3 regions of the Micromonospora sp. NPDC047620 genome follow, and region 1 is predicted to be linked to each of the others. Evidence: riboswitches for the same ligand, from Rfam matches in the RefSeq annotation. Region 1 holds a riboswitch; each other region holds the start of a gene.
The links. A riboswitch is a leader RNA that binds a small molecule or an ion and turns the genes downstream of it on or off. The one in region 1 is predicted to bind cobalamin.
Positions count from the first base shown of each region.

Region 1 (10,029 bases):
TCGTGGCGACGGCGGGGGAGCCGGAGGCGTTGAACCCCGTGCTCAACTACGGGGTCGACGGCGGCTCGCTGATCTTCGACGGGCTGGTCGAACGCGACGCGCGCAACCAGTTGGTGCCGGCGTTGGCGCGGGAGTTGCCGGCCATGTCGGCGGACGGCAGGACCGTCACCGTGAAGCTGCGCGACGGGGTGCTGTTCCACGACGGCAGCCCCCTGACCGCCCAGGACGTGGTCTTCACCTACCAGGCGGTGCTGGACCCGAAGGTCGACTCCACGCTCCGCTCCGACCTCGACATGCTCGCCTCGGTCACGGCGCCGGACCCGTCGACCGTGGTGTTCTCCCTGAAGTACGCCTACGCGCCGTTCCCGCAGCGGCTGGCGCTGGGCATCGTGCCGGCCAAGGCGCTGGCCGGGCAGGACGTCAACAAGGCCGAGTTCAACCGCAGGCCGGTGGGCACCGGCCCGTACCGGGTGACGTCGTGGACGCCGGGCGACCGGCTCGTGCTCGCGGCCAACGAGAAGTACTGGGGCGGCAAGCCCGCCAATTCCGGCGTCGTGGTCGCGTTCGTCCCCGACGACAACGTCCGCGCGCAGCGGATGCGGGCGGGCGAGTTCGACGCGGCGGAGCTGGCGCCGAAGCTCGCCGCCGGTTTCGACGGGCTGGCCGGCCACCGGGTGGAGCGGGTGCCCACCGCCGACTACCGGGGCGTGGTGCTGCCGATGGGCAACCCGGTCACCGGCGACCCGGCGGTGCGGCGGGCGCTGAACGCGGCGACGGACCGCGCGGCGATGGTCACCGGCCTGCTCGGCGGAGCGGGTGAGCCGGCATTCGGGCCGGTCCCGCCGTCGTCGGAGTTCGCCGAGCCGTCGATCGTCGGCAAGCCCGCCGCCGACCCGGCCGCCGCGACCGCCGCCCTCGACGCCGCCGGATGGAAGCCGGGCCCGGACGGCATCCGCGCGAAGGACGGCCGGCGGGCGGCCTTCGCGCTGATGTACCCGGCCACCGACAGCCTGCGCAAGGAACTCGCCCTCGCGGTGACCGCCGACGCGAAGAAGGTCGGCATCGAGATCACCCCGGAGGGCCTGACCTGGGACGCGATCACCCCCCGGATGAAGCACGACGCGGTGGTCATGGGCTTCGGCACCCCGTACGACCCGGACTTCCTCTCCTACAAGCTGTTCCGCTCCGACTTCGCCGGCCAGGGCTTCTTCAACCCCGGCTCCTACCGGTCCGCCGTCGTGGACAAGGCGTTGCAGGACGCCCGCGACAACGCCGACCCGGCCACCCGCAAGGCCGCGTACGCCACGTTCCAGAAGCAGCTCGCCACCGACCTGCCGTGGGTGTTCCTCACCTACCTCAAGCACACCTACGTGGTGAAGGACGGCCTCGCCGGGGTGACGCCGCGGGTGGAGCCGCACGAGCACGACGTGGCCAACAGCCTCTGGTGGAACATCCACACCTGGACGAGGAAGTGACCGCACCGGCCACCCGCGCCCGCCGCCGACGGCTGGCGGGAGTCGGTGCCGTGGTCCGCCGGCGTCTGCTGGTGGCCGTGCCGATCCTCGCCGCCACCAGCGTCGGCATGTTCGCCCTCGGCGCGGCCTCGCCGATCGACCCCGCCCACCAGTACGCGGGCGCGGCGGCGTTCACCACCAGCGAGGAGAACCTGGCGCAGATCCGCGCCAACTGGGGGGTCGACGACCCGCTGCCGGTGCAGTACCTCCGCTGGGTGGGCAACCTGCTCCAGGGTGACCTGGGCTGGTCGACCAGCCGGCACGAACCCGTCACCTCCGTGCTGGCCGCCCGCGCCGGCTGGACCCTGCTGCTCGTCGGCGCCGCCCTCGCCCTCGTCCTCGTGGCGAGCCTGCTGCTGGGCACCCTGGCCGCGTACCGGCGCGGCGGCTGGTTCGACCGGGCGCTGCGCGCCGGCGCGTACGCGGTGCAGTCCATGCCGGTCTTCTGGATCGGGTTGGCCGCGATCGCCCTGTTCGCCCTGACCCTCGGCTGGCTGCCGGCGGGCGGGCTCACCGACGTCACCGCCACCACCACCGACCCCGCCGACGTGGCCCGGCACCTGGTCCTGCCGGTGACGGTGCTGGCGGTCGCCCAGGCGCCGTGGTTCGTCCTGTTCATCCGCGACGCCGTCGCCGAGAGCCTCCGCGACGACCACGTCCTCGCGGCCCGGGCCCGGGGCCTGCCCGGCCGCACCGTCCTGTTCGGCCACGCCCTGCGCACCGCGCTGCTGCCGTTCCTCACCCTCGTCGGCACCCACCTGCCGGAGCTGATCGGGGGCGCCGTCCTGGTCGAGACCGTGTTCTCCCTGCCCGGTCTCGGCGCGGTGACGGTGCAGGGCGCGCTGGGCAGCGACTTCCCGCTGCTGGCCGCGACCACCCTCGCCACCACCGTCGTGGTGCTGGCCGCGAACCTGGCCACCGACCTCGCCTACTCCGCCGCCGATCCCCGGGTACGCCTCGATGACTGACCTCGCCCGCCCCGCCCGCGTCCGGCGGCCGAAGCCGCGTGCCGGCCGCGCCGGTACCGCCGTCGCCTGGGCCGTGCTCGTCGGCGCGGTCGCCGCCTGCCTGCTCGCCCCCGTCCTCTGGCCGCTCGACGAGAGCGCCGTCGACCTGGCGCGTACCCGGCTCGCGCCCTCGGCCGCGCACCCGGCCGGCACCGACGACCTGGGCCGCGACGTGGCCCACCGCGGCCTCTACGGCCTGCGTGTCTCCCTGCTCGTCGGCGCGGTCGCCGCGCTGGTGGCGACCGTGATCGGTGGCTTCGTCGGGGCGGTCGCCGGCACCCTCGGCGGCTGGGTCGACCGGGCGCTGATGCGGGTGGTCGACACCATCGCGGCGCTGCCGCACCTGCTGCTGGGCATCTTCATCGTCGCGATGCTGCGCCCCAGCCTCGGCGCGGTGATCGTGTCGATCGGGCTGACGCACTGGCTGTCCACCGCCCGCATCGTCCGCTCCGAGCTGCTCAGCCTGCGCACCCGGCCGTTCGTCGACGCCGCGATCGCCGGCGGCGCCAGCCGCGCGCGGGTGATCACCCGGCACCTGCTCCCGCACGTGTCGCCCCGGCTGGCCCTGGCCACCACGCTGATGGTGCCGCACGCCGTCTGGCACGAGACCGCGCTGTCCTTCCTCGGTCTCGGCCTGCCCCCGCACCTGGCCTCCATCGGCAACATGATCAACGACGGGCAGCGGTCCCTGCTCACCGGCGCCTGGTGGGCCAGCCTCGTCCCCGGCCTGCTCCTCGTCGTCGTCACGCTGGCCCTGGCCACCCTCACCGGCCGGTGGCGCGACCGCCTCGACCCGCGCGTACGAGCGGAGCTGAACCTTTGACCACCAGCCGCGAGCCCCGCACCGTCACGGCCGGCACCGCCGCCACCGGCGACGCCACGCCCGGCACGGCCGGCACCGCCGCCACCGGTCCTCGTCCCGCCCTGCTGGAGGTCGACGGGCTGACCGTCCGCTTCCAGCTCCGCGACGCCGTGGTGCGGGCCGTCACCGACCTGCGCCTGACCGTCCACCCCGGCGAACTGGTGGCCGTGGTGGGGGAGTCCGGCTGCGGCAAGTCCGTGCTCGCCCACGCCCTGCTCGGCCTGCTCCCCGGCAACGCCACCGTCTCGGGCCACGCCCGGCTGCGCCCGCCCGGCGGGGACCAGGTCGACCTGATCGGCTGCACCGAGCGCCACCTCGCCCGCGCCGTACGCGGCCGCGCGGTCGGGCTGGTGCCGCAGAGCCCCGCCACCGCGCTGACCCCCGTACGCACCGGCCGGCGGCTGCTGGCGGAGACCCTGCGCGCCCACGGGCACGTCCGCCGCGACGCGCCCTCGGTGGCCGAGCGGGTCGCCGCCGACGTCGGGCTCGACCCCGCCGACCTCGACCGCTACCCCCACGAGCTGTCCGGCGGCATGGCGCAACGCCTGGCCACCGCCCTCGCGCTCGCCCCCGACCCGCCGCTGCTGCTCGCCGACGAACCCACCACGGGCCTCGACCGGCCCCTGGTCGACCACACCCTCGACCTGTTGCGCCACCGCTGCGACGCCGGCAACGCCGTCCTGCTCATCACCCACGACCTGACCGCCGCCCGCCGTGTCGCCGACACCGTCGCCGTCATGTACGCCAGCCGGGTCGTCGAGCGCCGGCCCACCGAGGCGCTGTTCGCCGCGCCCGCCCACCCCTACACCGCCGGCCTGCTCGACGCCCTGCCAGAGCGGGCGTTCCGCCCCGTGCCCGGCCACCCGCCGATGCTCACCGACCTGCCCGCCGGCTGCGCCTTCGCCCCGCGCTGCGACCGCGCCACCGACACCTGCCGCACGCCGCCCACCCCGGTCGTGGACGGCTCCGGCCAGGTCGCCTGCCACCACCCGCTGCCCGTCGGAGCGCCGGCATGACCACGACCACGGCCACCCGTCAACACCTCGGACCGGAGGCGACCGCCACCGCGCTCGCCGCCCACCAGGTCACCGTCGCCTACGGTCGGCAGCGCGTCCTCGACCGCGTCGACCTGCACGTCGCCCCCGGCGAGACGGTCGGGCTGCACGGGCCCTCGGGCAGCGGCAAATCCACCCTGGCCCGGGTACTCGCCCTGCTGCACGCCCCCGACGCCGGGCACGTCACCCTCGACGGCCACCGGGTCGCCGGAGTCCGCCACCGGCTGCCGGCGGCCGTCCGTACCCGCGTCGCGATCCTGTTCCAGAGCCCACGCGCCGCCACCGACCCGCGGCTCAGCCTCGCGGACATCGTCGCCGAACCGCTCCGCGCGACCGGCGTACCGGCCGAGCAGGCCAGGGCCCGCGCGGCCGAGCTGGCCGACCTTGTCGGCCTCACCACGGACCTGCTCGCCCGCCGCCCGCACGCGGTCAGCGACGGGCAGTTGCAACGGGCCTGCCTCGCCCGGGCGCTCGTGCACCGGCCGGCCTACCTGCTCTGCGACGAGGCCACCGCCATGCTCGACGCCTCCACCCAGGCCCACCTCGCCGCCGTCATCACCGACTACCAGCGACAGCGCGGCGCCGGGGTCCTGCTGATCACCCACGACCCGGCTCTGATGGCCCGCTGGGCGACCCGGGTCGTCGACCTCCCGCCCCCGCCGGGAGCGTGAACCGCCCGCGCGCCGCACCGTCCACAGTGGCGAGTAAGGCCGCTCCATGGCATTCGTCACCGTGGCATTCGGGGCCGGGTGCAGGCTAGGGTGACGCTGCCGTGGTGTTCGGGAAGCCGGTGGAAGACCGGTGCGGCCCTCGCCACTGTGATCGGGAAGTCCGCGGCCCTCGTCGTCAGAGGTCACTGGGCGTGTCGCACGCCTGGGAAGGCCGGCCACGGACGCACCTCCCGTCAGCCAGGAGACCGGCCACGGCACTGCGATGACCCGTCCACGAGGTGCTGGAAGGCGGTCCCGATGCGCGTGCGCGCTGTGCGGTCCACCCTGTCCCGGCGCGTAGCCGCGCCCCTGTCCGTCCTCCTCGTCCTGCTCGGCGCCTGCGCCACGGACGACGACCCCGCCCCGGCGTCCCCCGGCGCGCCGGCCACCCTGACCAACTGCGGCACGCCGGTCACCGTCGCCGCCCCGCCCCAGCGGGCGGTCACCCTGAACCAGCCCGCCACCGAGATCATGCTGGCGCTCGGCCTGGCCGACCGCATGGCCGGCACGGCCTACCTGGACGACGCGATCCTGCCGGAGCACGCCGCCGCGTACGCCTCGGTGCCCGTGCTGTCCGGGAAGTACCCGGCGAAGGAGAAACTCCTGGAGGCGGCGCCGGACTTCGTCTACGCCTCGTTCCACAGTGCCTTCGGCGACGAGGGCGTCGGTGACCGGGCCGCCCTGGCGGGGCTCGGCATCGGCACCTACCTCTCACCCGCCGGGTGCCCGAAGCCGCACCGGCCCGGGAAGCTCACCGTCGAGGACGTGTTCGCCGAGATCCGGGACGTCGCGGCCGTCTTCGGGGTGCCGGCGCGGGCCGAGAGGCTCATCGCCGACCACCGTGCCCGGATCGCTGCCGCTGCCGCCAGGCTCGACGGCACGCGGGACGTCTCCGTGCTCTGGTGGGACGCCGGCACCGAAGCCCCGAGCGTGGGCGCCTGCTGCGGCAGCCCCAACATGATCATGTCGGCGGTCGGGGTCGGCAACGCCTTCGGCGACCTCACCGGCGGCTGGGCCGACACCAGTTGGGAGAGCGCCGTCGCGCGCGACCCCGACGCGATCGTGCTTGTCGACGCGACCTGGGACCCGGCCGCCGCGAAGAAGGCGTTCCTGGCCCGGCACCCCACCCTCAAGGACCTGCCCGCGGTGGCCGGGCAGCGGTTCGTCGTCATCCCGTTCTCGTCCACCACCGCCGGGGTGCGGGCGGTGCTCGGCGTCGAGGCGCTAGCCGCGGGGATGGCGCGGCTTCCCGACGGAGCGGGCCGCTGACCGCCGTGGCGCGCCGTACCGCCGTGGCCCGGCGTCTCGCCGTGGCGCGCCGTCTCGCCGTGCGCGGTCGGGCCGGCGCGGATCCCGGCGCCACCGCCCCCGGGGTCCGGCGCGGCCGGCCCATCCGTCCCGCCGGCACGGTCGCGCTGCTGGTCACGTTGCTGGCGGGTCTGGTCGTGTCGATCGGGGCGGCCGTCACCGTCGGGCCTGCCGACATCCCCGTGTCGACGGTCTGGGCCGTCGTGGCCGACCGCCTGGGCCTGGCCCACGCCGACGTGCCGCTGCTGCGCGAGCACATCGTCTGGCGGCTGCGCCTGCCCCGGGTGCTCGGCGCCGCGGTGGTGGGCGCCGGGCTGGCGGCCGTCGGGGCGGTGACGCAGACCGTCACCCGCAACCCGCTGGCCGACCCGTACCTGCTCGGGGTCTCCTCCGGGGCGTCGCTCGGCGCGGTCGCGGTGCTCGTCCTCGGCGTCGGCGGCGGGGTCGCGGCGCTCACCGGGGGCGCCTTCACCGGCGCGCTGGCCGCGTTCGCCGTCGTGGCGGCGGTGGCCGGCCGGCGGGCCGCGCTGGCGCCCACCCGGGTGGTGCTGGCCGGGGTCGCCGTCGCGCAGCTGTGCGGGGCGGCGACGTCGTTCGTCATCGTCTGGGTCGCCGACCCGCACGCCACGCAGAGCATCACCTTCTGGCTCTCCGGATCGCTGGCGCGCGTCGACTGGGCCGCCCTGGCCTGGGTGGTGCCGGTGCTGGCCGCCGTGCTCGCCCTCGTGGCGGCGTACGCCCGCACGCTCAACGCCTTCGCCTTCGGCGAGGACGCCGCCGAGACCCTCGGCGTGCCCGTCGCCCGGGTCCGGTGGCTGCTGCTGGTCGCCACCGCGCTGCTCACCGCGGCGCTGGTCGCCGTCAGCGGCGCGGTGGGTTTCGTCGGGCTGATCCTGCCGCACGCCGCCCGGTTCCTCACCGGCGCGGACCACCGGCGGCTGCTGCCCGTCGTCGTCCTCGCCGGCGCGATCTTCATGGTCTGGGTGGACACCGCCGCGCGGACCCTGTTCGCGCCCCGGGAACTGCCGGTGGGCGTGCTGACGGCGCTGCTCGGGGTGCCCGCCTTCGTGGTCCTGCTGCACCGGGCGCGGCCGGCAGAGTCGCGGCGACTCCGGGGACGGTGGGCCGGGCGCCGGAAGGCGGGCGACTGATGCTCACCGTCACCGGCGTGTCCTGGGCCGTCGCGGCCCGGCGGATCCTCGACGACGTCACCTGCGCCGTGCCGGCGGGCAGCCTCGTCGGGCTGCTCGGCCCCAACGGCTGCGGCAAGACCACCCTGCTACGGATCGTCGCCCGGCTCGCCGCGCCCGACAGCGGGCGGGTCACCGTCGGCGGCGACGACGTCGCCACCCTGCCCCGCGCGGCGCTGGCCCGCCGCGCCGCGCTGCTCGCCCAGCACGCCGACACCGACCTGGACCTCACCGTCGAGGAGGTGGTGCTGCTCGGCCGTACCCCGCACCGCCGCTCGCGATGGTCGGACAGCGACGCCGACCGTGCCGCCGCGGCCGACGCGCTGGCCCGGGTGGACCTCGACGGGTACGCCGACCGCCGCTGGCACACCCTCTCCGGCGGCGAACGGCAGCGGGTCCAGCTGGCCCGCGCGCTCGCCCAGCAACCGCACCTGCTGCTGCTCGACGAGCCCACCAACCACCTCGACATCGGCCACCAGTTGCAACTGCTGCACCTGGTCCGCCGCGCCGGGGTCACCACCCTCGCCGCGCTGCACGACCTCAACCTCGCCGCCATGTTCTGCGACACGGTGGTCGTCCTGGCCGCCGGCCGGGTCGTCACCGCCGGCCCGCCCGCCGAGGTCCTCACTCCCGGGCTGCTCGCCGACGTCTACGGCGTCCAGGCCGACGTGGCGACGCACCCGGTCACCGGGCGGACCACCATCACCTACCACCCGCCCGCGTCGTGACCCGGCACGTGCCGCCGGACTCGACCGGGACCAAGGAGTCGGACATGACCGTCGCACCGGGCTGTCTGGTCACCGTGTGCCGCGACTGCTGCTGTGGCAGCACCCGCAAACACCCCGCCGTCGACCACGACGCGCAGCTGCGGCGACTGCGGGCCGCGGTGCCGGCGCCGCACCGGGTACGCGTCAGCGCCTGCCTCGACCTCTGCGCGCAGTCCAACCTGGTCGTCGTCCACCCCGCGCCGTCGGCGCGACGGGCCGGCGCGCGGCCGGTCTGGTTCGGCCTCGTCCTGCACGACTCCGTGGTCGACGACATCACCGACTGGATACGCGCCGGCGGGCCGGGCGTCGCGCCGCTGCCCGCCACCCTGGAGCTGTCGGTGGTCGCTCCGACGCTCCCCACCGCCGGGTGAGATGGTCGGGGCCGCCTGGGCCGTCGTGCCGACGACCTGACTTTCGTGGGTGACGACGCAGGTGGTGGGCTTTGTAGCCTGGGCCGCGTGGCAGGTTGGTGGCGCGGCGGTCGGCGGCGGTGGCTGCCCTTTCTCCGGTCCGGCGGGCCGCCCTTCGGCGGGTGGGCCGGGTCGTGGGTGAAGGTCCTGTCCGACGTGTCGCTCTGGGCGGTCCTGTCGGTGCCGATCGGCTGGGACCTGGTCGTCGCCCCGACCGGCCCGTACGCCGGCTGGCGGCTGGCGGGCTCCCTCCTGCTGATGGCCCTCGCGGTGGCGGTCAGCCGGCACCACCCGGCGGTCTCCCTGCTGATCGTCGTGGTGCCGACCGCGTTCGAGGGCAACTTCGTGTTCGCCGTCCCGGTGATGAGCTACCTGGTGGGCCTGCGGATGCCCCGGGCCCGCCCGGCCGCGTACACGTTCGCCGTGATCGCGGCGGGCGGGACCGCGCTGACGGTCGGCGTCCTCGGCTCGGGCGTGACCACCTGGTTCTTCCTCACCACCACCCTGCTCTTCGTCGGGGTGTTCCCCTGGCTGGTCGGCCGCCACCGCCGCCAGCAGCGGGCGCTCGTCCACGCCGGCTGGGAACACGCCGATCTGCTCGAACGGCAGCAGCGCGCCGCCGCCGAGCGGGTCCGGATGCGGGAGCGGGCCCGTATCGCCCAGGACATGCACGACTCCCTGGGCCACGACCTGGCCCTGATCGCGTTGAAGGCAGGCGGGCTGGAGGTGGCAACCGATCTCGACGAGCGGCACCGGCGGGCGGCGGGGGAGCTGCGTGCCAGCGTCACCGCCGCGACCGAGCAGCTCGCCCAGATCATCGGCGTGCTCCGGGAGGACGGCGCGCCGGCTCCGACCCGGCCGGCCGCCGAGGGCGTCGCCGACCTGGTGGGGCGGGCCCGCGACGCCGGGATGACGGTCCGGCTCAGGTGGGAGGGGTCCGAGGCGCCGGCACCGCCGATGGTCGAGCGGGCGGTGCACCGGGTGGTCCAGGAGGCGCTGACCAACGCCACCCGGCACGCGCCGGGCGCCGCCGTGACCGTCCTGTTGACCCGCTCGGCCGAGCAGACGGTGGTGAGCGTGGTCAACGAGCCCCCGCCGGGCGGTCTGCCGCCCGGTGTGACCTCGACGGGTTCCGGCCTGCTGGGCCTGCGGGAGCGGGTACGGCTGGCCGGCGGCGCGCTGAGCGTCGGGCCACGAGGCGGCGGT
Region 1 covers NZ_JBIDDG010000005.1:20,571-30,599, reverse strand. Annotated here, with positions in the region: gene ACGF5C_RS07250 (ABC transporter substrate-binding protein) at 1-1,475, shown strand, start outside; gene ACGF5C_RS07245 (ABC transporter permease) at 1,445-2,482, shown strand; gene ACGF5C_RS07240 (ABC transporter permease) at 2,475-3,344, shown strand; gene ACGF5C_RS07235 (ABC transporter ATP-binding protein) at 3,341-4,399, shown strand; gene ACGF5C_RS07230 (ABC transporter ATP-binding protein) at 4,396-5,109, shown strand; cobalamin riboswitch at 5,195-5,378, shown strand; gene ACGF5C_RS07225 (ABC transporter substrate-binding protein) at 5,407-6,417, shown strand; gene ACGF5C_RS07220 (FecCD family ABC transporter permease) at 6,423-7,607, shown strand; gene ACGF5C_RS07215 (ABC transporter ATP-binding protein) at 7,607-8,374, shown strand; gene ACGF5C_RS07210 (hypothetical protein) at 8,419-8,784, shown strand; gene ACGF5C_RS07205 (sensor histidine kinase) at 8,872-10,029, shown strand, end outside.

Region 2 (10,029 bases), on a different contig from region 1:
CGCGACCGACGGATCCGTCCGGCTCGGGTTGGTCACCAGCAGAGACGGGTCGCTCATCAGCTCGCCGCGCCGGATGACCTCATCGAAGGTGCCCTTCCAGGACCGTCCAAAGTGGATGTTGTGGTGGGCGATCCTCCCATATCCCTGCCGGGATCCCACGTGCAGGACCACGCAGGACGGCGAGTAGGTGAGCCTGCGGGGGCGGGTCGGCGGCAGCAGGTCGCGGTAGGCGACCGGCAGGTCGGGGTTGAGTACCACCACGTCGGCCGGGATCAGCTCCCCGTCGGCGGTCAGCACGCCGGTGGCCCGGCCGTTCGCGGTCTCCACCCGGGTCACCGTGGTGTCGTACCGGATCTGCACGCCGTGTTTCTCGGCGGCGCCGGCCATGCCCCGGGAGACCGTGTGGATGCCGCCGCGCGGGAAGTAGACCCCGGCCACCGAGTCGAGGTATGCGATGACCGCGTAGATGGCCAGGGCGTCGTGCGGGGCGAGGCCGGCGTACATCGCCTGGAAGGAGAAGATCCGCTGGGTACGCGGGTCGCGGAAGAACTGGTTGATCTTCGTCTGGAGCCGGCGGAAGGCACCGCCCGCCAGCAGCCTCACGAGGTTGCCGGTGAGCAGGTCGGTGGGCGCGTCCAGGTTGCGCTCGATGAAGTCGGCGCGCTCCCACTGCCAGAGCTTCCGGGCGTAGTCGACGAAACGCAGGTAGCCGTCGGCCTCGCGGGGGCCGCAGACCCGGGCGATCTCGGCGGCCATCCGGGTGGTGTCGGTGATGACGTCCAGCGTCGACCCGTCGGGGTAGTAGGCCCGGTAGGCCGGGTCGAGCGGGGTCAGGTCGAGCCAGTCGTCCAACTCCTCGCCCACCGCGCCGAGCGCCTCGGCGATCAGGTCCGGCATGGTGAGCACGGTGGGGCCGGTGTCGAACTCGTAGCCGTCGACGCCGAGCCGGCCGGCCCGGCCGCCCGGCACCGGCTCGCGCTCCAGCACGGTCACCTGTCGGCCGCTGCCCGCCAGGTGCAGTGCGCAGGCCAGCCCACCCAGGCCGGCGCCGACCACCACCACCCGGTCTGTACGCCCGTGCACGGTGCGCACGCGACCACCTCCCTGTGCGAAGTTGCCCATCACGCCCGCCGGTTGGTGGCGGCGGTGGCGAGACCGGCCAGCGCGGTGCGCGCCGTCCCGTCGATCGACGCGGCGTCGAGCGCGGCGAGCGCCTCGGCGACCCGGTCGGAGATCATGCGCTCGACCCGGTCCACCGCGCCGGTGTCGGCGACCACGCCGGCGAGCCGGGCGATATCCCCGTCCGTCACCCCGTCGCCGACCCGGTCCAGCGCGCGCCGCTGAGCCGGCGTGGCGAGCTGCCGGGCGAGCATGAGCAGCGCGGTCGGCTTGCCGGTGCGCAGGTCGTCGCCGGCCGGCTTGCCGGTGGCCGACGGGTCGCCGTAGACGCCGAGCAGGTCGTCGCAGAGCTGGAACGCCTCGCCGACCGCGAGCCCGTAGCGGGTGTACGCGGCGATCAGCGGGGCGTCCGTGTCGACGCCGGCCAGGCAGGCGCCGAAGAGCAGCGGCTGCTGCACCGTGTAGCTCGCGGTCTTGTAGCGGGCGACCCGCAGCGCGCGGTCGACCGACCAGTTCGCCGCGTCGCTCTCGCCGAGCACGTCGAGGTACTGCCCGGCGATCGTCTCCACCCGCATCTGGTCGTAGCAGCGGCGGACGTGGAGCAGCCGGGCCGGCGGCAGGGCGGCGTGCGCGAGGAGCCGGTCGGCCCACACCATGCAGAGGTCGCCGACCAGCACCGCGACCGCCTCGCCGAACCGACGCGGGTCGCCCCGGTGCCCGGCGGCGGCGTGCTGGGCGGCCTGCGCCACCTGCACGGTCGGCCGGCCGCGTCGAGTGGCGGAGGCGTCCATCACGTCGTCGTGCACGAGGGCGAAGGTGTGCAGCAACTCCAGGGCGGCGAACGCCGGCAGCACGGCCGGCAGCGGCTCCGCGCTCCCCGCGCCGCGCCAGCCCCAGTAGGCGAACGTCGGCCGGACCCGCTTGCCGCCGGCCAGCACGCTGTCGCGCGCCGTCGCGGCGAAACGGCCCATCGCCGCGTCGATCTCGGCCAGCGCGGCGACCTCGGCGGCCAGGAAATCGGCCAGGGTGCGGTCCACCGCCGTGACCAGATCCCTCGTGTACGCGGCCAGGACCGCGCCGACGAGGTCGTCCCCGTCCCCCGGGCCTGCCGGCGTGACGCGGAGGGTGTTGCCGGCAACTGCGTCGTTGGCCATGCGGCCGAGCGTACCCTAGGGTTACGTCTTGCGTCGATTGGTGCGTCGATACTTGAGGAGGGCCGGTGGACACGGATCTCACCGCTGCCTATGACCGTTGTCGTGCGCTGCACAGACGCCACGGCCGCACCTACTATCTCGCGACCCGGCTGCTGCCCGCCTGGAAACGGCGGCACGTGCACGCCCTCTACGGGTTCACCCGCTACGCCGACGAGATCGTCGACCGGACCGAGGAGTTGTCCCCGGCCGAGCGCGCGGCGCGGCTCGACGACTGGGCCGGCCGCTTCGTCGCCGGGCTGCACGGACAGCCGGTCGACGACCCGCTGCTCCCGGCCGTGCTGCACACCATCGCCGTCTTCGATCTCGACCGGGACGACTTCGCGTCGTTCCTCAAGAGCATGGCGATGGACCTGACGGTCACCTCGTACCGCACCTACGACCACCTGCTCGACTACATGGAGGGCTCGGCGGCCGTCATCGGCACGATGATGCTGCCGATCCTGGGCAGCTCCGACCCGGCCGCGGCCCGCGAGCCGGCGCGCCAGCTCGGCTTCGCCTTCCAGCTCACCAACTTCATCCGGGACATCGGCGAGGATCTGGAGCGCGGGCGGACGTACCTGCCCGACGACGACCTCGCCCTGTTCGGCGTCACCCGCGAGGAGCTGACCGAGGCCCGCGCCCGGGGGCGCGCCACGCCCCGGATCCGGGAGCTGATCGCGTACGAGGTGGGCCGCGCCCAGGCGCACTACGCCGCCGCGGCACCCGGGATCACGCTGCTCGCGCCCGCCTCGCAGGCGTGCATACGCACCGCGTACGCGCTCTACGGCGGCATCCTCGACGAAGTGGCCGCGCAGGACTACGACGTCTTCGCCGGCCGGGCGCTGGTGCCGCGCCGCCGCCGGCTGGCGGTGGCCGCCCGCGCGCTCCTCACCCCGGCCGGCACGCCCGTGGTGATCCCCGGGCCCGCCCGGGCGCCCGCCCCGGTCCCCGTGCCGAGCCCGTGACCGTTTGCCATCCGGCTCCGGCGGTCGCACCCCGGGCCGGCGGCGCGCCCGGACCGGATCGGGCGCCCGCGGCGCCGGCCGCACTCTGGCCGCGCCCACCCGAGGCGGTCGGGGCGGGTCAGAGGCAGGAGTGCAGGGCGTCCACCAGGGCGTCGACCCGGTCGTGGTCGGCCAGATGGGACGTGGCGTAGGCGAAGGTGTAGCCGCGCGCGGGGTCGGCCCAGGCGGAGCTGCCGCCGATCCCGCCCATGCCCCAGCTTCCGTCCTCCTCCCACTGCATGCCCAGCGTCCACCGGGTGCGCCGGCCCAGCAGCAGGTCGTCGCCGTCGTACTGGACCCGCGTCGCCTCGCCCACCAGCTCCGGGCTGAACAGGCGCACGCCGTCGAGGACGCCGCCGGCGAGCAGGCCCGCGTAGAGCCGGGCCAGGGCGCCCGCCGTCGAGTGCAGGTTGACCGCCGGCACCTCCGCACCCCGCCAGAGCGGGCTGTTCACCACCGCCAGGTCCCGTCCGCCGGGCGGGTTGTCCAGCGCCCGCGCCCAGAGCGAGCCCGGCTCACCGGCCACCCGGTCCGGCCACCCCGGGTCGCCGTACCGCAGCTCGGCGCAGCGCCGCCGGTCCGCCTCGCCGAGGCCGAAGCCGAGGTCCAGCCGCCACGGCCCGGCGATCTCCTCGGCCAGGAAGCGCCCCACCGACCGCCCGTCGACCCGCCGCACCAGCTCGCCCACCAGATGCCCGTACGTCCAGGCGTGCTCGCCCGCGACGGACCCCGGCGGCCACTCCGGCTCGGCGGCGGCGAGGTCGGCGCAGAGCAGGCCCCAGTCGGCGATCGCGGCGGCGGGCCGGGGCACCGGGAAGGCCGGCAGCCCGGCGGTGTGCGTGAGCACCTGCCGGACGGTGGCCGGGGTGCGGAAGTCGGGCCAGTGGGCGGCGACCGGGTCGTCCAGGTCGAGCCGGCCCCGGTCGACCAGCATCAGGAGGCAGAGCGCGGCGACGGGCTTGCCGACCGAGTAGACGTTCACCGGCGTCTCCGGCAGCCACGGCCGCCCCGGCGACCGTTCCCCGCCGACGATGTCGACGACCGGCTCCCCGTCGTACCAGACCGCCAGGCCGGCCCCGGTCTCCCGGCCGGTGGCGAGCAGGTCGGCGAAACAGTCGTGGACGGCGGTGAAGCGGGCGCGCATCCGGCCACCGTAGGCGGCCGACGACCACCCGGGCAGCGAATATCGCGCCGGCCGGGTGGTCGGAGACCGGGCGGTGCGGAATGCTGGCGGGATGGCGGAGCCGGAACTGGTGGACGTGGTCGTGGTCGGGCTCGGGGTCGGCGGCGAGGAGGTGGCCGGGCGGCTCGCCGAGGCCGGGCTGACCGTCGTCGGCGTCGAGCGGGACCTGGTCGGCGGGGAGTGCCCCTACTGGGGATGCATCCCGAGCAAGATGATGATCAGGGCGGCCAACGCGATCGCCGAGGCGCGCCGGGTCGACGGGCTCGCCGGGACCGCCCAGGTCCGGCCCGACTGGGCGCCCGTGGCGAAGCGGATCCGCGAGGAGGCCACCGACACCTGGGACGACACGGTCGCCGTGGAACGGTTCACCGGCAAGGGCGGCCGATTCGTCCGGGGCAGCGCCCGCCTCGACGGCCCCGGCCGGGTCCGGGTCGGCGAGCGGGTCTTCCAGGCCCGGCACGGAATCGTGCTCGGCACCGGCACCAAACCGTCCGTGCCGCCGGTCGACGGGCTGGCCGACACGCCGTACTGGACCAACCGCCAGGCGATCGAAGTCGAGGAGTTGCCGGAGTCGCTGCTGGTGCTGGGCGGCGGCGCGATCGGCCTGGAACTGGCCCAGGTGTTCGCCCGGTTCGGCGTCCGCGTCACCGTCGTCGAGGCGGCGGACCGGGTGCTCGCGGTCGAGGAGCCGGAGGCGTCCGAGGTGGCCGCCGCCGCGCTACGCGCCGACGGGGTGAAGATCCACACCGGCGTACGGGCGGAGCGGGTCCGCCACGACGGGCGCGGCTTCACGCTGCACGGGGCCGACGGGGCGGAGTTCACCGGGCAGCGGCTGCTGGTGGTGACCGGCCGCCGGGCCCACCTCGACGAGTTGGGCCTGGACACCGTCGGGGTGGACGCCGGCCAGCGGTACCTGGCCGTCGACGACCGGCTGCGCGTCACCGACGGGATGTGGGCGGTCGGCGACGTCACCGGGGAGGGCGCGTTCACCCACGTCGCCATGTACCAGGCGGGGATCGTCGTCGCCGACGTGCTCGATTGCGCCCGGCGGGCCGACGGCGGGCCGGACGCCAGCGGCACCGCCCGCGTGACGGGCGGCGCGGTCAGCGCGTCCGGCACCACCGGGCCGGGCGCCCCTGCCGGCGCGGTGCCGCGCGCCGACTACCGCGCGCTGCCCAGGGTCACCTTCACCGACCCCGAGATCGGCGCGGTCGGCCTCACCGAACGGCAGGCCCGCGAGCGCGGGATCAACGTGCAGGTCGGCCTCGCCGAGCTGCCGTCGTCGGCGCGTGGCTGGATCCATCGGAGCGGCAACGAGGGCTTCGTCAAGCTGGTCGCCGACGCCGACCAGGGCGTGCTGATCGGCGCGACGTCGGTCGGGCCGGCTGGCGGCGAGGTGCTCTCCGGGCTGGTGGTGGCGGTGCACGCGGCCGTGCCGCTGGCCCGGCTCCGGCACATGATCTACGCCTACCCGACGTTCCACCGGGCCATCGAGGACGCGCTGCGGCACCTGCGCTAGCCGGTCGCGCTGCCGCGCCTGCGCTAGACGGCAGTGCCGTGCCGCCCGGCGCCGGCGGCGAACCGGGCCGCCCCGGCCGCCGCGTCGGCGGCGAGCGAGTCCATCCCGTACGCCAGCTCGGTCGCCAGCGCCGCCGGCTCCGGCTGGCCGGCGCCGGCCAGCACGGCGGCCCGGTCGTTGCGCAGGCAGGTCTGCGGGTGCCGGGCGATCTCGGCCGCCAGCCGCTCGGCCGCCGCCCGCGCCTCACCCGGGGCGACCAGCCGGTTCACCAGCCCCATCGCGTACGCCTCCTCGGCCGGCACCGGCCGGCCGGTGAGGATCAGGTCCATCGCCCGGCTCTCGCCGATCAGCCGGGGCAGCCGGACCGTCCCCCCGTCGATCAGCGGCACCCCCCAGCGCCGGCAGAACACCCCGAGGACCGCGTCGGACTCGGCGACCCGCAGGTCGCACCAGAGCGCCAGCTCCAACCCGCCGGCCACGGCGTGACCGGAGATCGCGGCGATCACCGGCTTGCCGAGCGTCATCCGGGTCGGGCCCATCGGGCCGTCCCCCTCTGGCTCGACCCGGTTGCCGCTCGGGGTGCCGATCGCCTTCAGGTCGGCCCCCGCGCAGAACGTGCCGCCGGCGCCCCAGAGCACGGCCACCGCCGCGTCGGGGTCGGCCTCGAAGGCGCGGAACGCGTCGGCCAGGGCCCGGGCCGTGGGCCCGTCGACCGCGTTGCGGGCCGCCGGGCGGTCCAGGATCACCGTGGTCACCGGCCCGTCGTGCTCGACGCGTACGCCCATCGGCACAGCATGCCCCGGTGGTGCCGGCGGCGCCAGGGGCGTCAGCGCGCCTTCGCGGCGCGGGGACGGACCAGGGTCGCGCCCAGCGCGGCGCCGACCACGCACGCCACCCCGGCCGCCTGCGGCCAGGCCAGCAGCTCGCCGAGCAGCACCAGCCCGACCAGCGCGCCGATCGCCGGCTCCAGGCTGAGCAGGATCGCGAAGACCCGGGCCGGCATCCGGCGCAGCGCGGCCAGTTCGGCCGAGTACGGCAGCACCGACGACAGCAGTGCCACCACGACGCCCAGCACGAGGGTCCACGGGTCGAGCAGCGCCGTGCCGCTGCCGGCGACCCCGAACGGCAGTACGGCGAGCGCGGCGACGGCCATTCCCAGCGCGAGGCCCCGGCTGCCCGGCACGCGGGCGCTGACCGCCTTGCCGAGCAGCACGTACCCGGCCCAGCCGACCGCGATGGCGACGCACAGCAGCAGACCCACCCGGTCCACCCCGGTCCCGCCGAGCCCGCTGATCAGCAGCACCCCGCCGCCCGCCAGGACCGCCCACGCCACGTCGGCGGGCCGGCGGCTGCCGGCGAGCGACACCAGCAGCGGCCCCGCGAAACCGATGGTGACCGCCACGCCGAGCGGCACCCGGTGCAGCGCCGCGTAGAAGGCGAGGTTCATCAGCGCCAGGGTGAGCCCGAACGCCCCGACCAGGCCGGCGGCGCGCCAGCCCAGCCGCAGCCCGGGCCGGGCCACGAGCAGCAGGATCAGCGCGGCGAAGCCGAGCCGCAGCGTGGTCGTACCGCCGGCGCTGGTGCTGCCGAAGAGTTGCTTGGCGACGGCCGCGCCGACCTGGGTGGAGAGCATGCCCAGCAGCATCAGCAGCGGTGGCGGCACGGCCCGGGGTCGGCCGAGGGCGACGGTCAGTCGGGCCGCCGGGTGGCCGGCCGGCAGCGGGCGGGAGGCGAGTGCGTACACCCGGACCACAGTGGTCGCGGACGGCGCGGCCCGCGACCGGATTTCCACCCCCCGGCCGGCGGGTCCTGCCGGCGGGCCGGGGCGGTGGATCCGGGCGGCGGCCCGGCCCTTGGTGGGTCCGGCCGGGCGGTCGACGGCCTAGCCAACCTGGGGGCCCTTTCGCGCGGGGCGGCGGGTCCGGGTGGCGCGGCGCTAGCATGCCGGGCGGCACGATCATGTGAGGTGCCCCGCGCGAGCGGGGAGAATCGGGAAGCCGGTGCGAATCCGGCACGGGCCCGCCGCGGTGACCGGGGAGCCACCGTCCACGCGCGAGAGCGCAGCCACTGGCCCGTCCGGGCCGGGAAGGCGGACGGCCAGGCGTCGATCCGGGAGTCCGAAGACCGGCCTCGCGGTCAGGTGCCCACGCCCGGAGCGTGGGCCGAGCGCAGCGGGAGCCTGCCTTGGATCTCTACGACGTCATCCATCGCCGCCGGGACGTCCGCGGCCAGTTCACCGGGGCGCCGGTGCCCGACGAGACGCTGCACCGCGTCCTGACCGCGGCACACGCCGCGCCGAGCGTCGGCTACTCCCAGCCCTGGGACTTCGTCCTCGTCCGCGACCCCGAGCTGCGGCGCCGGTTCCACGAGCACGTCCAGACCGAGCGGGACACCTTCGCCGCCACCCTGGACGGGGAGGCGGCCGAGCGGTTCGCCCGCATCAAGATCGACGGGGTGCTGGAGTCCACCCTGTCCGTGGTGGTCACCTACGACCCGGCCCGCGGCGGCCCCGCCGTGCTCGGGCGGCACGCCATCGCCGACACCGGGCTCTACTCGGCCTGCCTCGCCATCCAGAACCTCTGGCTGGCCGCCACCGCCGAGGGCTCGGCGTCGGGTGGGTGTCGTTCTACCGGGAGCCCTGGCTGGCCGAGCTGCTCGGCATCCCCGACGGCGTACGGCCGGTGGCGTGGCTCTGCCTCGGGCCGGTCACCCACTTCGAGGCCGTGCCCGACCTGGCCCGGCACGGCTGGCGGCAGAAGCGCCCGCTGGCCGAGGCGATCCACCACGACCGCTGGACGCCGCCGGCCCGCTGACCTCACCACCGCGGAAGGGCGGGCCCCATCCGGCCGGGGCGCGCCCGGTTCCGGGCCGGCAGAAACCTCGTCTGATCTCACCATCGCGGAAGGCCGGGAGCGCGGGCAACCCCGTGCTCGCGCCACCACCGATGGCGGGCCCCATCCGGCCGGGGGCGCGCCCGGTTCCGGGCCGACAGAACCCTCGTCACGCACCGCTGCCGATCCGTCACCGGATACCGGTTTGCGGTCGCTCCTGCCGGGAAGTCGGTACGGGTGCGAGCACTCATGACGAAGATCGAGCAGGCCTCCGCGCTGGACCGGATCGGCGACCGGTTGCAGTGGGCCGTCCAGGCCACCCTCCGCCCAAGGCGCGTCCGCGACCTGCTGCACGGCGTCTGGCTGGGGCACCCGCTGCACCCGGCGATGGTGCAGGTGCCGGTCGGCGCGTGGCTCAGCACGGCCGTGCTGGACCTGATGCCGGGGCAGCGCCGCGCCGCCACCACGCTGTGCGTGGTGGGCACCGTCAGCGCCCTGCCGGCCGCGATCGCCGGGCTCAACGACTGGGCGGCCCTCGCCCGAGACCAGCGCCGGATCGGCCTGGTCCACGCCGCCTCCAACAGCGTCGGCCTGCTGTTCTACGCCGGCTCCGTGGCGGCCCGGATGACCGGCCGGCACAACCTCGGCCGTACGCTCGGCTTTTTCGGGCTCAGTGCCGCGAGCATGGGGGCGTACATCGGCGGGCACCTGGCGTACAAGCAGGGTGCGCAGGTCAACCAGAGCATCTCCGAGCTGCACCGGATGAGCGACGGCTGGCACTCGATCGCGGACATGTCCGCCCTGCCGCAGCGAAAGCTGATCACCCGGGAGATCGACGACGTCTCGGTGATCCTCTACCGGCACGGCGACGACGTCACCGTGATGCTGGAGCGCTGCCCGCACCAGAGCGGCCCGCTCGGCAAGGGCGAGGTGCAGGAAATCGACGGGCACGCGTGCGTGGTCTGCCCGTGGCACGGCAGCACGTTCCGGCTCAACGGCGGCGAGGTCGTGCACGGCCCCTCCGGCAACGACCAGCAGGTCCTGCCCACCCGCATCGTCAACGGCATGCTGGAGACCCGCCTCCCCTAACCCACGCCCCCCACCCACCCCCACCCACCCTCACGCCGTTGATCATGAAGTTGTTGCCGTCCGGATCGGGGCGGTTTCTAGGGTTCAGTGC
Region 2 covers NZ_JBIDDG010000047.1:70-10,098, reverse strand. Annotated here, with positions in the region: gene crtI (phytoene desaturase family protein) at 1-1,122, opposite strand, end outside; gene ACGF5C_RS32535 (polyprenyl synthetase family protein) at 1,122-2,273, opposite strand; gene ACGF5C_RS32530 (phytoene/squalene synthase family protein) at 2,339-3,277, shown strand; gene ACGF5C_RS32525 (serine hydrolase domain-containing protein) at 3,396-4,460, opposite strand; gene ACGF5C_RS32520 (dihydrolipoyl dehydrogenase family protein) at 4,552-6,018, shown strand; gene ACGF5C_RS32515 (crotonase/enoyl-CoA hydratase family protein) at 6,042-6,803, opposite strand; gene ACGF5C_RS32510 (DMT family transporter) at 6,845-7,762, opposite strand; cobalamin riboswitch at 7,966-8,166, shown strand; partial or broken gene bluB (5,6-dimethylbenzimidazole synthase) at 8,203-8,831, shown strand; gene ACGF5C_RS32500 (Rieske 2Fe-2S domain-containing protein) at 9,099-9,938, shown strand.
Region 2: it holds a riboswitch for cobalamin, as region 1 does, so the genes downstream of both, bluB (5,6-dimethylbenzimidazole synthase) here and ACGF5C_RS07225 (ABC transporter substrate-binding protein) in region 1, are expected to answer to the same signal.

Region 3 (10,029 bases), on a different contig from region 1:
TGACGGACCATCGCCACCATCCCGCCGTGGTACTGGAAGTAGTCGTCGGAGTCGACGATGTCGTGCTCGCGGGTGTCCTGGTTCTTCACCGCCACCGCGATCCGGGCGAAGGAGCGTTCCATGTCGGCGCGCGCCTCCCGCCCGTCCAGCCCCCGGCCGTAGGCGTAGCCGCCCCAGACGGCGTACACCTCGGCGAGGTCGGCGTCGCTGCGCCAGTTACGGGAGTCGATCAGCGGCAGCAGCCCGGCCCCGTACGCGCCCGGCTTGGAGCCGAAGACGCGGGCGGTGGCCCGCCGCTCGTCGCCGTGCTCGGCGAGGTCGGCGGCGACGTGCGCGCGGACGAAGTTCTGCTCGGCGGGCTCGTCCAGGGCGGCGACCAGCCGCACCGCGTCGTCGATGAGCGCGACCACGTGCGGGAAGGCGTCCCGGAAGAAGCCGGAGATCCGCACGGTGACGTCGACGCGGGGGCGACCCAGCTCCGCCGTCGGCACCACCTCGACGCCGGTGACCCGGCGGGAGCGGTCGTCCCAGGTGGGGCGGCAGCCGAGCAGCGCGAGCACCTCGGCGACGTCGTCGCCCTGGGTGCGCATGGCGCTGGTGCCCCAGACGGTCAGGCCGACGGAGCGCGGGTACTCCCCGGTGTCGGCGAGGTGCCGGGCGAGCAGCGAGTCGGCCAGGGCCACCCCGACGTCCCAGGCGTTGCGGCTGGGGATCGCCTTGGGGTCGACGGAGTAGAAGTTCCGGCCGGTGGGGAGCACGTTGACCAGACCCCGGGTGGGCGAGCCGGACGGGCCGGGCGGCACGAACCGGCCGTCGAGCGCGCCCACCACCCGGTCGATCTCGTCGGTCGTGCGGTCCAGCCGGGGCACCAGCTCGGTGGCGGCGAAGCGGAGCACGGCGGCGGCGTCCGGGACGGCCCGGCCGGTGACCTCCTCGACCACGGCGTCGACCTTGTCGGCGTCCCAGTCGAGGGTCTCCATGCCGAGGACCAGCCGGCGCGCGAGGGCCTCGATCAGGTCGACGGCGTCGGCGGCGGTGCCGGCCGGCCCGTCGACGGTGTCGGTCAACGCCTCGGGCAGCGCCAGCCGCTGGCCCGGCGCGGCGAGCAGCGCCTGCTCGTCGAGCCCGTACGCGGCGGCGAGGGCCTGGCGCAGGCCGGGCAGGGCGCGGGCACCGCCCCAGACCTGCGGGGCGCGCAGCACGGCGAGGACGAGGTTGACCCGGGGCTCGCCGGTGGGCGCGGCGGCGAGGATGTGCAGGCCGTCGCGGATCTGCACATCCTTGACCTCGCAGAGGTACCCGTCGAGGTGCAGCACGAAGTCGTCGAAGTCCTCGGCGGCCGGCATGTCCTCGGCGTGCAGGTCGTGGTGCAGCTCCGCGGCGCGCACCAGGGCCCAGATCTGCGCCTGCACCGTGGGCACCTTGGCGGGGTCGAGCGCCTGCACGGTGGCGTACTCGTCGAGGAGTTGCTCCAGCTTCGCCAGGTCGCCGTACGTCTCGGCGCGGGCCATCGGCGGCACCAGGTGGTCGACGACGACGGCGTGCGCACGGCGCTTGGCCTGGGTGCCCTCGCCGGGGTCGTTGACGATGAACGGGTAGACCAGCGGCAGGTCACCGAGGACGGCGTCGGGGGCGCAGTCGGCGGCCAGCCCGAGGCCCTTGCCGGGCAGCCACTCCAGGGTGCCGTGCTTGCCCAGGTGCACCACCGCGTCCGCGCCGAAGCCGCCGTCGCTGGCGGGCGCGGCCAGCCAGCGGTACGCGGCCAGGTAGTGGTGGCTGGGCGGCAGGTCCGGGTCGTGGTAGATGGCGATCGGGTTCTCGCCGAAGCCGCGCGGCGGCTGGATCAGCAGCACCACGTTGCCGAAGCGCAGCCCGGCCAGCACGATGTCGCCGCCGTCGGTGTAGAGCCCGCCGGGCGGCTCCCCCCAGTGGGCGAGCATCCGCTCCCGCAGCTCCGCCGGCGCCTCGTCGAACCAGCGCCGGTACGTCGCCCCGGGCACCCGGGCCTCGGCGGCGGCGAGCTGTTCCGGGGTGAGCCACTCGACGTCGTGTCCCCCGGCGGCGATGAGGGCGTGGATGAGCGCGTCCCCGTCGTCGGGCACCGGGGCGTCGCCGAGGTGGTAGCCGGCCTCGGCGAGGGCGGCGAGCAGCCGGACCGCCGAGGCCGGGGTGTCCAGGCCGACGGCGTTGCCGACCCGGGAGTGCTTCGTCGGGTAGGAGCTGAGCACGACCGCGAGCCGCTTGTCGGCGTTGGGCACGTGCCGCAGCCGGGCGTGCCGCACGGCGATGCCGGCCACCCGGGCGGCCCGCTCCGGGTCGGCGACGTAGCTGGAGAGTCCGTCGGCGTCGATCCGCTTGAACGAGAATGGCACGGTGACGATCCGGCCGTCGAACTCGGGGATGGCCACCTGCATCGCGGCGTCCAGCGGGGACAGTCCGGCGTCGCTGCCGGCCCACTGCTCGCGGGTGCTGGTGAGGCAGAGCGCCTGGATCACCGGCACGTCGAGGGCGGCGAGCGCACCCACGTCCCAGGCGTCCTCGTCGCCCCCGCCGGAGGCGTCGGCGGCGACCGTGCCGCCGGCGGCGAGCACGGTGACCAGCAGGGCGTCGCAGCGGCCGAAGAGCCCGAGCGGTCCCGCGCCGGCGGTGAGGCCGCGCAACGAACCGCAGAAGATCGGCAGCGGGTTGCCGCCGGCCGCGTCGACGGCGTCGGCGAGGGCGTCGACGAAGCCGGTGTTGCCGGCGAGGGCGTGCGCCCGGTAGAAGACGATCCCGACGGTCGGCCGGTCGGGCCGCACGGGACGGTCGCCGTGGACGCCGTACGTCGGGGTGGGCGCGGGCGGGGCGAACCCCTCGCCGGTGAGCAGCACCGTGTCGGAGAGGAACCGGGCGAGCTGGGCGAGGTTCCCGGGGCCGCCCTCGACCAGGTAGGCCAGCGCCTGGGTGGCCACTCCGGCGGGGACGGTGGAGGCCGCCATCAGCTCCGCGTCCGGCAGGGCCTCGCCGCTGAGCACGACCGTGGGCACGCCGGAGGCCAGCACCGTGGCGAGCCCGTCCGGCCACGCCTGCCGGCCGCCGAGCAGGCGTACGACCGCGAGGCCCACGCCGTCGAGCAGCGCGGGCACGGCGTCGGCGGCGACCCGGGCGGGGTTGGCGAGGCGGTAGTCGGCGCCGCTGGCGCGGGCGGCGAGCAGGTCGGTGTCGGCGGTGGACAGCAGCAGGATGCGCACGGACGGCTCCGGAGAGTGACACCCGGATCGACGCGAGGACGATCGGGCGGTACGAGGGATGGGCGCGGTTCAGCGGGTACGGCGGGCCGGGAAGCGGCTCACCGGCGGACCGGCGGGGTCGGGCGGCGCGGTGCGGGCGTCAGGGACGGGCGACGCGTCCGACCGCTGCGGGGCGACCGGGGGCGGGCACACCACGGCCGGCCGGACGCGCGGCGCGGCGGCCGGACGGGGCTGCGGAGATGCGGCTGCTCGCCGGCGCGCTGTCGCGGCCGGGCACGGTGCGACGATGATCGTCGATGGCGGAGACGCGGTGCGTCATCGGGTCCTCCTCGGGTGTCCACGCCCTGGGGTCACTCCCGACGGCCGAAGTATCCTGGCTCCCGGATCGACGCTCACCCCCGGTCTTCCAACCGCGCACGCACGGCCGTGACTCACGAGGGGGGATCGCTCCCCGGTGACAGTGGCGGGACCGCGCCGGAATCACACCGGCTTCCTTCACTGCCGTCAGGCCGCGAATGCTGCCACACCCCCGGTCCCCGGGTCAACGCGGCGGGATCGGACGCCGACCCGCCGGGCCGGCGCGGCGTTCACGACGGTCGACGTCACCTCACCGGTCGGCGAGCCCCGACTCGTAGCCCGCGATCACCAGTTGCGCCCGGTCGCGGACGGCCAGCTTCGTCATCAACCGGCCGATGTGCGTCTTGACGGTGCCCCGGCTGAGGTGCAGGTGCTGCTCGATCTCGGTGTTGGACATCCCACGGGTGATCAACGTCAACACCTCCCGCTCCCGTGGGGTCACCCCGTCGAGCCGTCCCGGCGCCCGTCGGGCCGCCGGCATCCGGGTGAACTCGGCGATGAGCCGACGGGTGACGCTGGGGGCCAGCAGCGCCTCGCCCGCGGCGACCACCCTGATCGCGTCGAGCAGCCGTACGGGGGACGTGTCCTTGAGCAGGAAGGCGCTCGCCCCGGCCCGCAGCGCCCGGTACACGTAGTCGTCGAGGTCGAAGGTGGTGAGGACGAGCACCCGGGGCGCGTCCCGGCCGGCGGTGACCTGCTCGGTGGCGGCGATGCCGTCCATCTCGGGCATCCGGACGTCCATCAGGACCACCTCGGGCGCGTGCGTCCTCGCGAGCTCGACGGCCGCCCGCCCGGTGCCCGCCTCGGCCACCACGGTCATTCCCGGGGTGGCGTCGACCAGCAGCCGGAGGGTGCCGCGCAGCAGGACGTCGTCGTCGGCCAGGAGCACGCGTACGGGCTCACCCATCGTCCGACACCGCCGGGGTGAACGGCAGCCGGGCGCGGACGGCAAAGCCGCCACCAGGCTCGACGCCGGTCGCCAGGGTGCCGCCGTGCATCACGGCACGCTCGCGCATGCCCCGCAGCCCGTGGCCGGGCGGCCCGACGGCGCGCCCCGACCCCCCGTCGTCGACGACGGCGACGGCCAGCATCCCGGGCTCGACCGCCACGGCGAGCCGGCAGCGGGTCGGGCCGGCGTGACGCAGCACGTTGGTCAGCGCCTCCTGCACGATGCGGTACGCCGAGGCCTGCACGGCCGCCGGCACCCGCGACAGGTCGGCCGCCCGGTCGACGTCGACGGTGACGCCGGCGGCGCGGACGTCCTCCACCAGCCGGTCGAGTTCGGTGAAGCTCGGCGCGGTGTCGGCCGGGTCGCGCAGGGCGCCGAGCACGACCCGGATGTCGTCGAGCGCGCTCCGGCTGACCCGCTCGATCGCGCCCAGGGCGGCCCGGCCCTGCTCGGGATGGCTGTCCGCGAGGTGGTTGGCGACGGCCGCCTTCATGGCGATCAGGCTGAGGCTGTGCCCGACCACGTCGTGGATGTCCCGGGCGATGCGCAACCGTTCCTCGGCCACCGCCTGGTCGGCGCGCGACGCGGCGAGTTGGGTGACGTGACGTCGACGGGCGCTCACCGCGCGGGCGAGCGTCCACGAAGCGGCGACGACGGTCGCGGCGTAGAGCAGGACCGGGACCGGCGTGGTGGCGAACGACTCCTCCCCCGCCCGGCTCGAAACGATCGGCAGCCCGGGGACCGTGCCGCCCGCCAGCCCCGCGGCGGTGAGGGCGGCCAGCACCACGACGAGCGCCGCCACGCCGTCCCGGGTGGAGGTGGCCAGCGCGACCGGATAGAGCGCGAACGCGACCGCGAACACCACCGCGTCGCCGGCCACCCCGACGGCGACCGCCACCGCCCCCGCCAGCACCACGACGGCGAGCACCGGCGCCGGCCAGCGCCGGCGGACGGCGAGCGGGGCCCCGAACAGCACCGCCAGGCCACAGGCGAGCACCGGGGCACCGGGCGTCCGGAGCACCGTGAGGAGCACGAGGGCGACGCCCACCAGCGCGTCGAACGCCGTCAACTGCCGCAGCCCGAGCCGCCCCGAGGTGACCACCGGACCACCGTATCCACCGGCCGGCCGCCGGGCGTCGGACCACGGTCCGATCCCGGGTTCGGACCACGATCCGATGTGCGGGGTCCCCGACCGGCCGAGACTCCGACCATGATCACGCGACTCCTCGTCCTGGCCGGTACGGTGGCGCTCGCCGCGTCGCCTGCCCCGGCAGCCCCGGCCGCGCCGCCGGTCGGGATCGACGCCGCCGCCGTCGACGCCGCCGTCCGCCAGTACCGCGACGCCACCGGGCTGCCCGGCGTCGCGGTGGCCGTCACCCGGGGGACCGAGGTGGTGCACGCCGCCGGGTACGGCCACACCCCCGCCGGTGACCCGATCACGGCACACACCCCGATGGCCGTGGCGTCGGTGAGCAAGTCGTTCACCGCCCTCGCCGTGATGCAGCTGGTCGAGGCGGGCCGGGTGGAACTCGACGGGCCGGTCCACCGGCACCTGCCGGAGTTCACTATGGCCGACCCCCGGGCGGCCCGGATCACCGTGCGGCAGCTGCTCGACCAGACCTCCGGGATGTCGGACACGACGTTCCCCGCGTTCAGCAGGCCGCAGCCGGGTTCGCTGCGGGAGGCCGTCGCGGGGATGCGTACGGCCCGGTTGGCCGCCGCCCCCGGCACGAGGTGGGAGTACCACAACCCGAACTTCCAGGTGGCCGCGCGACTCGTCGAGGTGGTCAGCGGGCTGCCGTTCGACGAGTACCTGCGGAAGCGGGTCTTCGCCCCGCTCGGCATGACCGACAGTCGCACCCTCGACGTGGCCGCTGACCTGCCGTCGAGCGCGCGCGGCCACCTCGTGATCCTCGGCGAGCCGGTCGCCCTGCCCGAGCCGCCGGCCTTCGGCAACGGCTCCGGCGGGGTGCTCAGCTCGGCGCGCGACATGGCGGCGTGGCTGATCGCGCAGGGCAACCAGGGTCGCGGTCCGGACGGCGCGGCGGTCGTCTCCCCGGCGGGCCTCGCCACGCTGCACCGCCCGTCCGCGGTCTCCAGCTCCTACGCCCTCGGCTGGTTCGTGGAGACGACCGGGTCGGGGGCGCCGATGATCGCGCACAGCGGTGACCTGTTCACCTCGACGTCGTACCAGGCGCTGCTGCCCGCGTCCGGCCACGGGGTCGCGGTCATGGCGAACACCGGACTGGCGTACGGCCACGCGTCGGCCCTCGCCGAGCGGCTCGTCGCGCTGATCGAGGGCACGCCGGCGCCCTCGGCGGGCACGCCGCTCGTGGTCGTCGACGCCGTGCTGCTGGTGCTGGCGGTCGCCTCCGCCGCACTCGCCGGCCGGGGCGTGCTCCGGTCACGCCGCTGGGCCACCGGCCGGGCGGTACGCCCCTGGACGCTGGTGCGGCTGCTTCCGCTGGTCGCGCCGCTGGTGCTGCTCGCCTCGATCCACCGGGTGGTCGGTTGGCTCTACCGGGGTCGCGACGTCGCCTGGATCCAGGTGGCGTACATCTATCCGACGTTCATGGTGCTGCTGGCCACCGCGACGCTCGGCTGCGTCGCCGTCCTCGTGGCCCGGCTCGTCCGACTCGGACGTCACGGGCGCGGCTGACGACAGGCACGATCCTGCCGGTGAGCCGACTGCTCGCGCCCGGCGGCTCTCGCTCGCGGGTCGCCGGGGCGGTGAGGGCCAACGCCTCCGTCAGGCCGGGTCGGCCGGCGCGGAGGGCCGGGACGCGACGTTCCAGGCGACGGTCGCGGCCACCGCGACGGCGCCGCTGAGCAGGAACGGCGCGTCCAGGCCCAGGCCGGCGGCCAGCGCGCCACCGGCGAGCGCCCCCAGCGCGGTGCAGCCGTAGGTGAGGACCCGGGAGGCGGCGACCACCCGGCCGAGCAGGTCGCCGGGCACGAGGCGCTGCCGCAGCGACAGCGCGGCCACGTTGAGGACGGCGAACGCCGCGCTGGTGCTGACGACAACGACCACGGCGGCGACCCGGTGCGGCGCGACGACCAGGAGCGCCGGCGCTCCGGCGGTGACCGCCATCGACCACGTCAGCACGTGCCGGTGCCGGAAGCGGGCGATCAGCCGGTCGGCGACGAGGGAGCCGGCGAGGCCGCCGCCCGCGCCGGTGGCCAGCAGCAGGCCGAAGCCGAGCGCGCCGAGGCCGAGGCTGTCCCGCGCGTACAGCACGAAGATCGCGAACCAGGCGCTGTCCGCGGCGGCGACGGCCGCGCCGACGAGCACGAGCGTACGGAGGACTGACTGCCGGGCCAGCCACCGCAGCCCGGCGAGCGCCCCGTCCCGGGCGGGGACGGCCGCGCCGCCGGACGGCTCGCCGGCACCGGCTCCCGACCGCTCCGGGGCCGGGCGGGCGAGGGTCAGCGGCAGGGACAGCACGAGCATGACGGCCAACGCGAGGGAGGCACCGTTGACGGCGAACGGCAGTGCCGCGCCCGCGACGAACAGCAGCGCGCCGACCGGCGGGCCGACGAACTCGTTGCCCACGATCTCGCCCGCCACGAGACGACCGTTGGCCTTCTCCAGCTGCGCGTCGTCCACCAGCCGGGGCACGGCGGTCTGGGCGGCGGTGTCGCGCAGGGTCTCGCCGACGCCGAGCAGGAACGCGGCGACGACAACGAGGCCGATCGGCGCCCTGGCCGTCGCGACGGCCAGGGCCAACGTCGACAGGACCAGGACCCGGCCCACGTCGGCGGCGGCGATGATCTCCCGGGCTGCCCTGCGGTCGGCGAGCGCTCCGGCGAACAGGCCGGTGACCAACCAGGGCAGGAACTGCGCCGCGGCCACGGCGGCCACCGCCACCGGGTCGTCGCTCAGCGCGGCGGCGAGGAGCGGGAACGCCGCCACGCGAATGCCGTCGCCCAGGTTGGCCAAGGCGGCGGCGCTCCAGAATGTCCAGAAGGGACGGCCCAGGGCCGACGACCGGTCAGCCATGCCGGACACCCTACCGCCCGCCCCGTCCCCCCGGATGGCGCCGCCGGGCAGGGGCGGCCGACGACAGCTGCCCGGCACGGACGGGCAGGACGCGCGCTCCTGACCTAGGGACAGCCGCCGAGCCTCCAGCACCTACGATCGGGCGCCAGTCCGACGCGTTGTCCGGAGTCCAGGAGGGTTGTGCGCCATGGCCACCGTAACGTTTCAGCACCTCGCCGGTCGGGTCTGGCTCTGCCCGGGTGATCCGGACCCGGAAGCCGTCCAGGCCGGCGTCGCCCTGGTCGCCGACGATCGGGGCAGCGTGCTGGTCGACGCAGGGCAGAGCCCCGCGCACGCCCGGGAGATCCGGTCCGCGCTGGCTGCCGCCGGGTTGCCCCCGCCCCGCTGGCTGGTCTACACGCACCACCACTGGGACCACGTGTGGGGCGCCTGCGCCTGGCCCGGCGTGGAGATCGTCGGCCACGTCGCCGGCGAGCGGCTGCTGCGTGCGGAGGCGGCCCGGCCGTGGAGCCATCGGTACCTGCGGGAGCAGGTGCGGGCGAATCCGCGGCTCGGCCCGAGTTTCCGGGCCCGGGCGCTGGCGGTCGACTCGTGGGACGGCTTCGCGGTGCTGCCGCCGACCCGGACCTTCACCGACGAGTTGGACCTGCCGGTCGGCGTGCGGGTGCGGCACGTCGGGGGCGCCCACGCGCCGGACTCGACGGTGGTGGCGGTGCCGGACTCGGGCGTGTTGCTGCTCGGCGACTGCTTCTATCCGCCGCCGGCGCACCTGCGCACCCCCGAGGACCGGCCCGACCTCACCCTGGTAAGCCGACTGCTGGCCGACGACGTTCACTGGTACGTCGCGAGCCACCAGCCGCCGATGACGCTGGACGAGGCACGCGCTGCGGTCGCCGCCGCGCGGTGACGCCGCGGCGGCGCCACGTTCAGCGGACGCGGCGCTCCGGGTGGGCCCGGTTCCAGGCCCGCATCCGCTCCGGGTAGCCGGTGCGGGCGGCCTCGTACAGCGGCACTGCGTGCTTGCGGGCGATCGACCCGGCGGCGCGCGGCGAGCCGGTGCGGCGGCGAATCCACTCGCCGTCGTGGGCGATCGCCACCACGGTGGTGTCGGTCGCCGTGGTCTCCGGTTCCAGGTAGAACTCGACGCCCCGGCGGCTGGTGACGAACGCCTCCAGCGCGGCCAGGTCCTCGCGGGTCGCCTCGCGGTCGAGCTTCGTGGGGGCCGCGTCGGTGCCGCGCGACCGTCGACTGAACCAGCCCATCCCCCGCTCCTCTCCTCGGCGTCCTCCCAGTGCAGCACCGCTTCCTGGGAGGCGGCTGCGAGCCGGGTGTGAGTGCCCTGCGGGGATGCCGTGTCAGCGCGACGGCGGGCGGGTGGCCGGCACCAGGGCGAGGGTGGGCAGCAGCAACAGCGGCACCACGAGCAGGGCGCGCAGCGTGCCGACGCGGTCGCCGAGCAGGCCGAGCAGCGGCGGACCGGCGAGGAACGCCGT
Region 3 covers NZ_JBIDDG010000006.1:145,849-155,877, reverse strand. Annotated here, with positions in the region: gene cobN (cobaltochelatase subunit CobN) at 1-3,230, opposite strand, end outside; cobalamin riboswitch at 3,597-3,726, opposite strand; gene ACGF5C_RS09310 (response regulator) at 3,838-4,494, opposite strand; gene ACGF5C_RS09305 (sensor histidine kinase) at 4,487-5,638, opposite strand; gene ACGF5C_RS09300 (serine hydrolase domain-containing protein) at 5,747-7,195, shown strand; gene ACGF5C_RS09295 (MFS transporter) at 7,286-8,536, opposite strand; gene ACGF5C_RS09290 (MBL fold metallo-hydrolase) at 8,724-9,443, shown strand; gene ACGF5C_RS09285 (hypothetical protein) at 9,463-9,798, opposite strand; gene ACGF5C_RS09280 (MFS transporter) at 9,892-10,029, opposite strand, start outside.
Region 3: it holds a riboswitch for cobalamin, as region 1 does, so the genes downstream of both, cobN (cobaltochelatase subunit CobN) here and ACGF5C_RS07225 (ABC transporter substrate-binding protein) in region 1, are expected to answer to the same signal.